DNA from 2 places in the Stenotrophomonas sp. FSL W7-1447 genome. Region 2 is predicted to be linked to the other one. Evidence: riboswitches for the same ligand, from Rfam matches in the RefSeq annotation. Region 2 holds a riboswitch; the other holds the start of a gene.
The links. Region 2 has a riboswitch for thiamine pyrophosphate ahead of NSQ78_RS00900 (TonB-dependent siderophore receptor). Riboswitches for the same ligand answer to the same signal wherever they lie in the genome.
Positions count from the first base shown of each region.

Region 1 (4,372 bases), 1.1 Mb from region 2:
CAAGGACGGGCAGGCGGCGGGGTATTGAGGTTTCCCGGCCAACGGGCTGAGCCCCCTCTGCGGTGGGTTCAGAAGCGGAATAGCTTGTTGGGCCGGGTGGGTAGGCTGTTCGGGGGACGCCGCAAGTACGTCCTTGTAGCCTTGGCAGCCGCATCCATGCGGCTGACACCCCCGCCCAGCCCACCCACCCGGCCTCTGACAGTTTTCTGCGGCCGCCACCGCAGGAAGAAAAAAGAAGATCAAAAGCAACAGCAACAGCCGCGTGCTGATGGTTGGGGTCGGATCCGTTTTCCGCAGGAAAACGGATCCGACCCCTTCTTGTTTTCCGATACACATCTTCCACGCAAAGCGTGGAAAACCAACCGTTACCGGGAAACTATCGGGGGTGGGGCGGTGTGGGTGGGCAGGACCGTTGGCGCCATGGATGGCGCCATCGAGCCCCCATGGATGGGTTCACGGCGTGTCCAGCCCACCCACACCGCCCCACCCAACCAGCAGAAACCCGGAGCCGCTTTTGAAGTTGTTGTTGCCGTTGCTTGAGAAAAGCAGTGCAGCCGCAGGCTGCAAAACCCCCTCAATCCCGATCCTGCGCGCGCGCGGCCTCCGCCTGCGTCTCCTCCTGCGCTGCCATCTCGCGTGCGATCCACGCATCGATCATGTGTCGCTGACGCTGCGCCTGGCGTCGCTCACGCGTGTATTCCTGGTCCAGTACCCGGTACAGCGACACCATCACCAGCACCATCAGCAGCGCGAACGGCAACGCCGCGATCGTGATCATGCCCTGCAGCGCATCCAGTCCACCGGCCAGCAGCAGTGCACCGGCAATCAGCGCCACGCCCACTCCCCAGGCCAGCTTGCGCTTGGACGGTGGGTCACCGGCTTCATCGGTGGACATGCTGGCCAGCACCAGTACCGCCGAGTCGGCCGACGTCACGAAGAAGATCATCAACAGCACCAGCGCGATGCACGACAGCAGCAACGGCAGCGGCATGCTGTCGAACATCGTGAACAGCACCGTCTCGTAGCCATTGCCCAGTGCCTGCACCAGGTCGGCCTGGCCGAAGATCTGCATCCAGATTGCGGTGCCGCCGAACACCGAGAACCAGAAGAAGCCCAGCAGCGTCGGGGCCAGCACCACGCCGATCATGAACTCGCGCACGCTGCGCCCGCGCGAAATGCGCGCGATGAACGAACCGACGAACGGTGCCCAGGAAATCCACCAGGCCCAGTAGAAGATCGTCCAGTCGGCCACCCAGGTGCTGGATGAGAACGGCGACATGCGCAGGCTCATCGTCACCAGCTGGTTGAGGTAGGAGCCGAGCGTGGTGGTGAACGTGTTGAAGATCGCGCCGGTCGGGCCCAGCACCAGCACCAGCAGCAACAGCACGGCCGCCAGGGCCAGGTTGAAGTTGGACAGCCATTTGACGCCGCGGTCGACACCGCTGAGCGTGGAGGCCATGTACAGCACGAAGGCCACTGCGATGATCACCAGCTGCAGCGTGGGGCCGGCGTGCAGGCCGAATACGCGCTCCATGCCCGCGGCGATCTGGATGGTGCCGAATCCCAGCGTGGTGGCGACGCCGATCGCGGTGGCGACGACAGCGGCGATGTTGACCACGCGGCCGATCCCGCCGCGGTGGTGGCGGCCGATGATCGGCTGCAGCATGTCACTGACCAGGCCCCGACCATTGCGGTTGAACTGGAACCAGGCCATTGCCAGGCCGATCAACGCGTAGATCGCCCAGGGGTGCAGGCCCCAATGGAAGAACGCGTAGCGCATCGACGCACGCGCAGCGTCCATGCTCTCCGGCGCCAGTCCCTCCGGTGGCTTGCTGAAGTGCGAAATGGGCTCGGCGGCGCCCCAGAACACCAGGCCGATGCCCATGCCGGCGGCGAACAGCATCGACATCCAGCTGGCCCGCGAGAACTCCGGCTCGGCGTCTTCGCCGCCGATGCGCAGATTGCCGAAGCGGCCAAAGGCCAGGTACATCAGGAACACCAGGGCCAGGAACACCACCAGCAGGTAGAGCCAGCCGATGCCACGGATGAGTTCGCCGAGGATGCTCTGCACCACGGCGTTGAAGGGGCCGGGGGCGATGCCGGCGAGCAGCACCAGCAGCAGGACCAGTGCGATGGAAACGCGAAACACCATGAAGGAGCTTCTCCGATCAAGGGGATTGAGGGGAGCGAGCAGAGCTTGCAGCGAGGGGCCGGCGGCGTGCAGCACGGACCGGGCAGGGGCCGCAGGGCGGCGAGGGAAGCATCGGTCGCAGCGACACGATGGGCGTGCACGTTACTGAACGCGACGTCATGGTTCTGTTAACGAGTAGCGATCACGGGCAGATCCGCTTCCCGCAGGAAAACGGATCTGCCCCCGCAGGCAACGCCGGAGGCGGGCGGTCTATGCTCTAATGCACGCCAAGAAGCGGGGGTACCGCGGCCACAGTTGGCCACGGTTGAGACAGTCCCTTGGAACCTGATCCGGCTCATACCGGCGTAGGGAAGCTTTGCAGTGCCGCCGTGCCCGGACGCCGCCCAAGGACCGTCCGCGCGCGTGCGCAGTGCGCCGCCGCTTCGTCCCTGACCTCCCTGGACGATGCCCGATGAACGCACAGCTCTCCGCCCTGCAGCAACAGGCCCAGCAACTCTCCGAATCCGTGACCCGGCCCATTCCCGGCTCGCGCAAGATCCACGTGCCCGGTTCGCGCCCGGATCTGCAGGTGCCGATGCGCGAGATCGCGTTGACCCGCACCCCGACGCTGTTCGGTGGCGAAGAGAATGCGCCGGTCACGGTCTATGACACGTCCGGCCCGTACACCGATCCGGACGTGCGCATCGACCTGTCTTCGGGCCTGCCGGCGCTGCGCCGGAGCTGGGTGGAGGAACGCGGCGATACCGAACAGCTCGATGGCCTGAGCTCGTCGTTCGGTCGCGATCGCGAGCATGACCCCAAGCTCGATGCCGTGCGCTTCCCCGCGCGCAGCCTGCCGCGCCGTGCCCGCGCAGGCGCCAATGTCACCCAGATGCACTACGCGCGCCGCGGCATCATCACGCCGGAAATGGAATTCGTCGCCATCCGCGAGAACCAGCGGCTGGACGCCATCCGCGATGCGGGCCTGCTGCAGCAGCATCCGGGCGAGGCGTTCGGCGCGTCGATCCAGAAGATCATCACCCCCGAGTTCGTACGTGACGAGATCGCGCGCGGCCGTGCGGTGCTGCCCAACAACATCAATCATCCGGAAAGCGAGCCGATGATCATCGGTCGCAATTTCCTGACCAAGATCAATGCCAACATCGGCAACAGTGCGGTTTCCTCGGGCATTGCCGAGGAAGTGGAGAAGCTGGTGTGGGCGATCCGCTGGGGCGGTGACACGGTGATGGACCTGTCCACCGGCAAGCACATCCACGAGACCCGCGAATGGATCATCCGCAATTCGCCGGTGGCGATCGGTACCGTGCCGATCTACCAGGCGCTGGAAAAGGTCGACGGCCGCGCCGAAGCGCTTACCTGGGAGATTTTCCGCGACACGCTGATCGAGCAGGCGGAACAGGGCGTGGACTACTTCACCATCCATGCCGGCGTGCTGCTGCGCTACGTGCCGCTCACCGCCAAGCGGGTGACCGGCATCGTCAGCCGCGGTGGTTCGATCATGGCCAAGTGGTGCCTGGCACACCACAAGGAGAACTTCCTCTACACGCACTTCGAAGACATCTGCGAGATCATGAAGGCCTACGACGTGACCTTCTCGCTGGGCGACGGCCTGCGCCCGGGCTGCATCGCCGACGCCAACGATGCCGCGCAGTTCGGTGAGCTGGAAACGCTGGGCGAGCTGACGAAGATCGCCTGGAAGCACGACGTGCAGACCATGATCGAAGGCCCTGGCCACGTGCCGATGCAGCTGATCAAGGAGAACATGGACAAGCAGCTGCGCGAGTGCGGCGAAGCGCCGTTCTATACGCTGGGGCCGTTGACCACCGATATCGCGCCGGGCTACGACCACATCACCAGCGCGATCGGTGCGGCGATGATTGGTTGGTTCGGCACGGCGATGCTCTGCTACGTGACGCCGAAGGAGCACCTCGGCCTGCCCAATCGCCAGGACGTGCGTGACGGCATCATGGCCTACCGCATCGCCGCGCATGCGGCCGACCTGGCCAAGGGCCATCCGGGCGCGCAGGTGCGCGACAACGCGCTGAGCAAGGCGCGCTTCGAGTTCCGCTGGGAAGACCAGTTCCACCTGGGCCTGGATCCGGAGAAGGCCAAGGAGTTCCATGACGAGACGCTGCCGAAGGATGCGCACAAGCTGGCGCACTTCTGCTCGATGTGCGGCCCGCACTTCTGTTCGATGAAGATCACCCAGGATGTGCGCGA
Region 1 is NZ_CP150199.1:3,830,144-3,834,515, reverse strand. It holds gene ggt (gamma-glutamyltransferase) at 1-28, shown strand, start outside; gene NSQ78_RS17830 (BCCT family transporter) at 575-2,152, opposite strand; TPP riboswitch at 2,418-2,521, shown strand; gene thiC (phosphomethylpyrimidine synthase ThiC) at 2,604-4,372, shown strand, end outside.
Region 1: it holds a riboswitch for thiamine pyrophosphate, as region 2 does, so the genes downstream of both, thiC (phosphomethylpyrimidine synthase ThiC) here and NSQ78_RS00900 (TonB-dependent siderophore receptor) in region 2, are expected to answer to the same signal.

Region 2 (4,372 bases):
GCCGAGGCCGCTTTCAGCCTTGCTTCATGCCACCTGCCGCTAGATGAATGCGCAAGCCGCACGGTGGCCCAGGCAATGTTCCGGCAATGTTGGAACGCCAGCGTGGACATCACGGCAGCCGGGGCGCCCCGCGCCCTCCCTGCCCAGCGTGGCATGCACCTCACAGGAGAACGAATCATGCTCAGTACTTCCACACTCAGCTTCCGTGGTCTGGCGATGGCGCTGGCACTGGTGGCCGGTGTCGCCGTGGTCAGCGATGCCAGCGCGATGTCGAGGAAGGACAAGCGCACCCTGGTCGGCGCCGTGGTCGGTGGCGTGGCCGGCAACCTGCTCTCCAACGGTGATCCTGCCGCCACCGTCGGTGGTGCCGTGGCCGGCGGCGCGATCGGCAATCTGACCACCTCCGACCGCCGCGACCGTCGTTATTACGACAATCGCTACTACGACAACCGCTACGACCGCCGCTACGATCGTGGCTACTACCGCAGCGGTTACTACGACCGCGGCGACGACCGCCGCTGGCAGCGCGAGCGCTACTACGACAACCGCTACTACCACGACCGCGGCCGCCATCGCGGCTGGTAAGCAGCGCGGCATCCTCCACGCCGCTGCATGGACGGGCGGGTCGGTGACCCGCCCGTTTGCGTTGTCCGCGCTCATGGCGTTGAATGCGCAGCCTTGGATGTGACTTTCCCCTCTCGGGCTGCGGCATGACGTCTCCCTCCCACCGCGTGCAGGGCCTCAACAACGACGAGGTGGCTGCCGACTGGCCACCGATCAGCGCGGCGGACATCGCGTGGCTGCGCCAGCGCTACCCACAGCTGGACAGCGGCAGCCATGCGCGCTGGCACAGCCCGCGGCCGCTGTCGGCTGCCGCCATTGTCAGCGGCGCGAACGGGGCGGTGTTCGTCAAGCGCCATCACCACAGCGTGCGCAGCGCGACGTGCCTGGAAGAAGAACACCGTTTCATCGCCCATCTCGCTGCGGCGGGCGTACCGGTGGTGCAGGTGCTGCCAGCGGCCGATGGCCGCACCGCCGTCGAGCACGGCGAGTGGACCTTTGAACTGCACGCCGTCGGCGTGGGCGATGACCTGTACCGCGACGCGGTGTCGTGGTCGCTGCTGACCGATGTCGCCCAGGCCCGCGAAGCCGGGCGCGCACTCGCACAGCTGCACCGTGCCGCCGCCAGCTACCATGCGCCCCAGCGCAGCACCCATGTGCTGGTCGCGCGCGATGATCTGATCCGCGCCGACGATCCGATCGCGGCGATCAAGGCAGGACTGCATGAGCGTCCCGGGCTGGCCCGCTATCTCGCGCGCATTCCCTGGGAGGCGCAGCTGCAGCGCGACGTACTGCCGTGGCACGCCGGGCTGGCCGAGCGCCTGCGCGCCCAGCCACGGCTCTGGGCGCATAACGACTGGCATGTCTCCAACCTGCTGTGGCGCGACGGGCAGGTCAGCACCGTGCTGGATTTCGGCCTGGCTTCGCCCACCAGCGCACTGTTCGACCTCGCCACCGCGATCGAGCGCAACGCGGTGGCGTGGCTGGAACTGGAACGCGGCAGCGAGGCCGTGCGCCTCGACATCGCGCTGGCGCTGCTCGAGGGCTATCGCCAGGTACTGCCGCTGTCGGCGGCACGCGTGCACCTGCTGGCCGACCTGCTGCCCATGGTCCATTTCGACTTCGCACTGTCCGAAGTGGAGTACTTCGAGGGCATCACCGGCTCGACCGCGAATGCCGACGTGGCTTGGCAGCCTTTCATGCTGGGCCATCCGGCGTGGTTCCATACCGCCCCGGGGCAGGCACTGCTGCAGGCCCTGCACGCCGCCGCGTGATCCGGTTGGGACACCGTTGGGGTCAGATCCCTTTCGTGCGGAAAGGGATCTGACCCCGCAGCCTGAAGGACGCCGGCTCGCAAATCCGTACCATTTGTAGTGAAATGGTCACCTGAAGCGGGGGTGCCTGGATCTGCCAGGCTGAGAGAGTCCCTTGGAACCTGATCCGGTTTGCACCGGCGTAGGGAGCTTTGAGCCGCAGCCACACCCCCATCATGGGCCGGTGCACCTGCGCGCCGTCGCTTCGTCTCCCTTGTTGTCCGAAGACGAATCGAATGAACCACTGCCTGCGCCCCACCCTGCTCTCCCTCGCCCTCTGCGCCGCGCTGCCGCTGCATGCCAGCGAGGCCGAGTCCACCACCGATGCGGCTGCCGCTGGTGCCGAACGCTCGCCGACCGAACTGGCGGCGGTGCGCGTGCAGGCGGGCAAAGCGAAGGCCGATACCTCGCGCGTGAATGCCTTCGGCGGCGGTTCGTGGAAGGACACGCCGGCGTCGGTGAACGTGCTCGAGCGCGATTACCTCGACCGCCGCCAGGTGCGCTCGCTGTCCGAGCTGGCCAGCAACGATGCCTCGCTGGGTGATGCCTACGCGCCGGTGGGCTACTACCAGAACATCGCCATCCGCGGCTTCGCACTGGACGCGGCCACCGGCTACCGCTTCAACGGGCTGTCCATCGCCGGCGAACAACGCCTGGCGCTGGAGAACGTGCAGTCGGTGGAGATCCTCAAGGGTGAAGCCGGGCTGGCGGCAGGCGTGATGGCGCCGGGCGGAATCATCAACTACATCGGCAAGCGCCCGGCCGAGGTGCGCACCGCCACGCTCGGCACCGATTCGGAAGGATCGCGCTACGCCGCTGTCGACGTCGGTCACTGGATCACCCCGCGCTTCGGCCTGCGCCTGAATGCCGCGTGGGATTCCAGCAATTCCTATGTCGAGCACGCCGATGGCCGCCGCAACTTCTACGCGCTGGCCGCCGACTGGCTGATCGGCGAACGCGGCAAGCTGGAGGTGGATGCGAACTACCAGACCAGCGCGCAGCGTTCGGTGTCCGGCTACCAGCTGCTGGGCGCGCGCGACCTGCCGCGCGGTGTCGACCGCGAACACCTGCTGGGTTACCAGCCGTGGCAGCGCCCGGTGGACATCGCCAGCACCAACATCACCGCCCTGCACACCTACGATTTCAATGACGCCTGGCAGTCGCGCGTCTCGGTCGGCCACAGCCGCTCGGTGATCGATGACAACGTCGCCTTCGCCTACGGCTGCTACTACGCCACGCAGTGCGCCGATGGCAGCGTGCCGGGCAATTACTTCGCGCCGAACGGCGACTATGACGTCTACGACTACCGCAGCCCGGACGACACCCGCCGCAACCAGCAGGCCCGTGCCGAGCTGCGCGGGCGCTTCCAGACCGGTAGCGTCGGCCACCAGCTGACCGTCGGTGCCGACTACTTCCGCCGCACCGTGGACAGGCGCCCGAGCGTCAACGAGTACGTCGGCACCACCAACATCCACGATGCGCCGGTGCCGGTATTCGAGCCGTCGCCGAAGATGCCGGGCCCGTCCGCACGACGCCTGGACAGCCGCCAGACCGCGTTCTTCGCGCTGGACCGGATCAGCTTCGGTGATGACTGGCAGTGGTTGGCCGGCGGTCGCTTCGTGCGCCTGGACGAGCGTGCCTACGACAAGCGTGGTACGCCGCAGCGGCACAGCCGCCTGTCGCGTTTCCTGCCGCAGACCGCAGTGGTTTGGAAGGCCACCGACCAGCTCAATGCCTATGCCAGCTACGTGCGCGGCATTTCTCTGGGCCAGGAAGCGCCGTTCTGGACCAGCAATGCCGACACCTTCCTGCCGTCGGTGCAGTCGCGGCAGCTGGAAGTGGGCGTGAAGTACGTGCCGGTCGAGGCGCTGACGCTGGGCGCGGCCGTGTTCCGCATTTCGCAGCCGTACCAGTACGCCAAGCCGGACAGCAGCGACGTCGGCTACACCTTCGTCGAGGAAGGCACGCAAACCCACACTGGCCTGGAGCTGACCGCCAACGGGCAGCTGACCGATGCACTGCAGATCGTGGCCAGCGCCAGCGTGCTGCAGGCGCGCGCGCGCGACACCGGCACGCCGGCCTATGAAGGCCATCAGCTGGTGAACGTGCCGAAGCTGCGCGCCAGCGTGCACCTGGCCTACGCGCTGCCGTTCGTGCAGGGCCTGGATGTCACCGGCGGCTGGCGCTATGCCGGTGCCAACGTGGCGCGTGCCGACGGCGGCGTGCGCGCACCGGACTACTCGGTATTCGATGCGGGCCTGCGCTTCCAGCATCGCCTGCACGAGCGTGCGGTGACCTGGAACCTGTCGGTGGACAACGTGTTCAACCGCTTCTACTGGCGTGATACCGGCAGCAGCGGCGGTGACTACTACCTGTTCCCCGGCGCACCGCGACAGGCCCGCCTGTCGGTGACGTTCGCGTTGTGAGCAGCGTGATGCTCGAGTGGAGCGCCGCGCTGTGCAGCATCTTCGGCGTCTGGCTGATGGCCCGCCGCCGGT
Region 2 is NZ_CP150199.1:219,463-223,834, reverse strand. It holds gene NSQ78_RS00910 (glycine zipper 2TM domain-containing protein) at 178-585, shown strand; gene NSQ78_RS00905 (phosphotransferase) at 711-1,835, shown strand; TPP riboswitch at 1,945-2,040, shown strand; gene NSQ78_RS00900 (TonB-dependent siderophore receptor) at 2,111-4,300, shown strand; gene pnuC (nicotinamide riboside transporter PnuC) at 4,309-4,372, shown strand, end outside.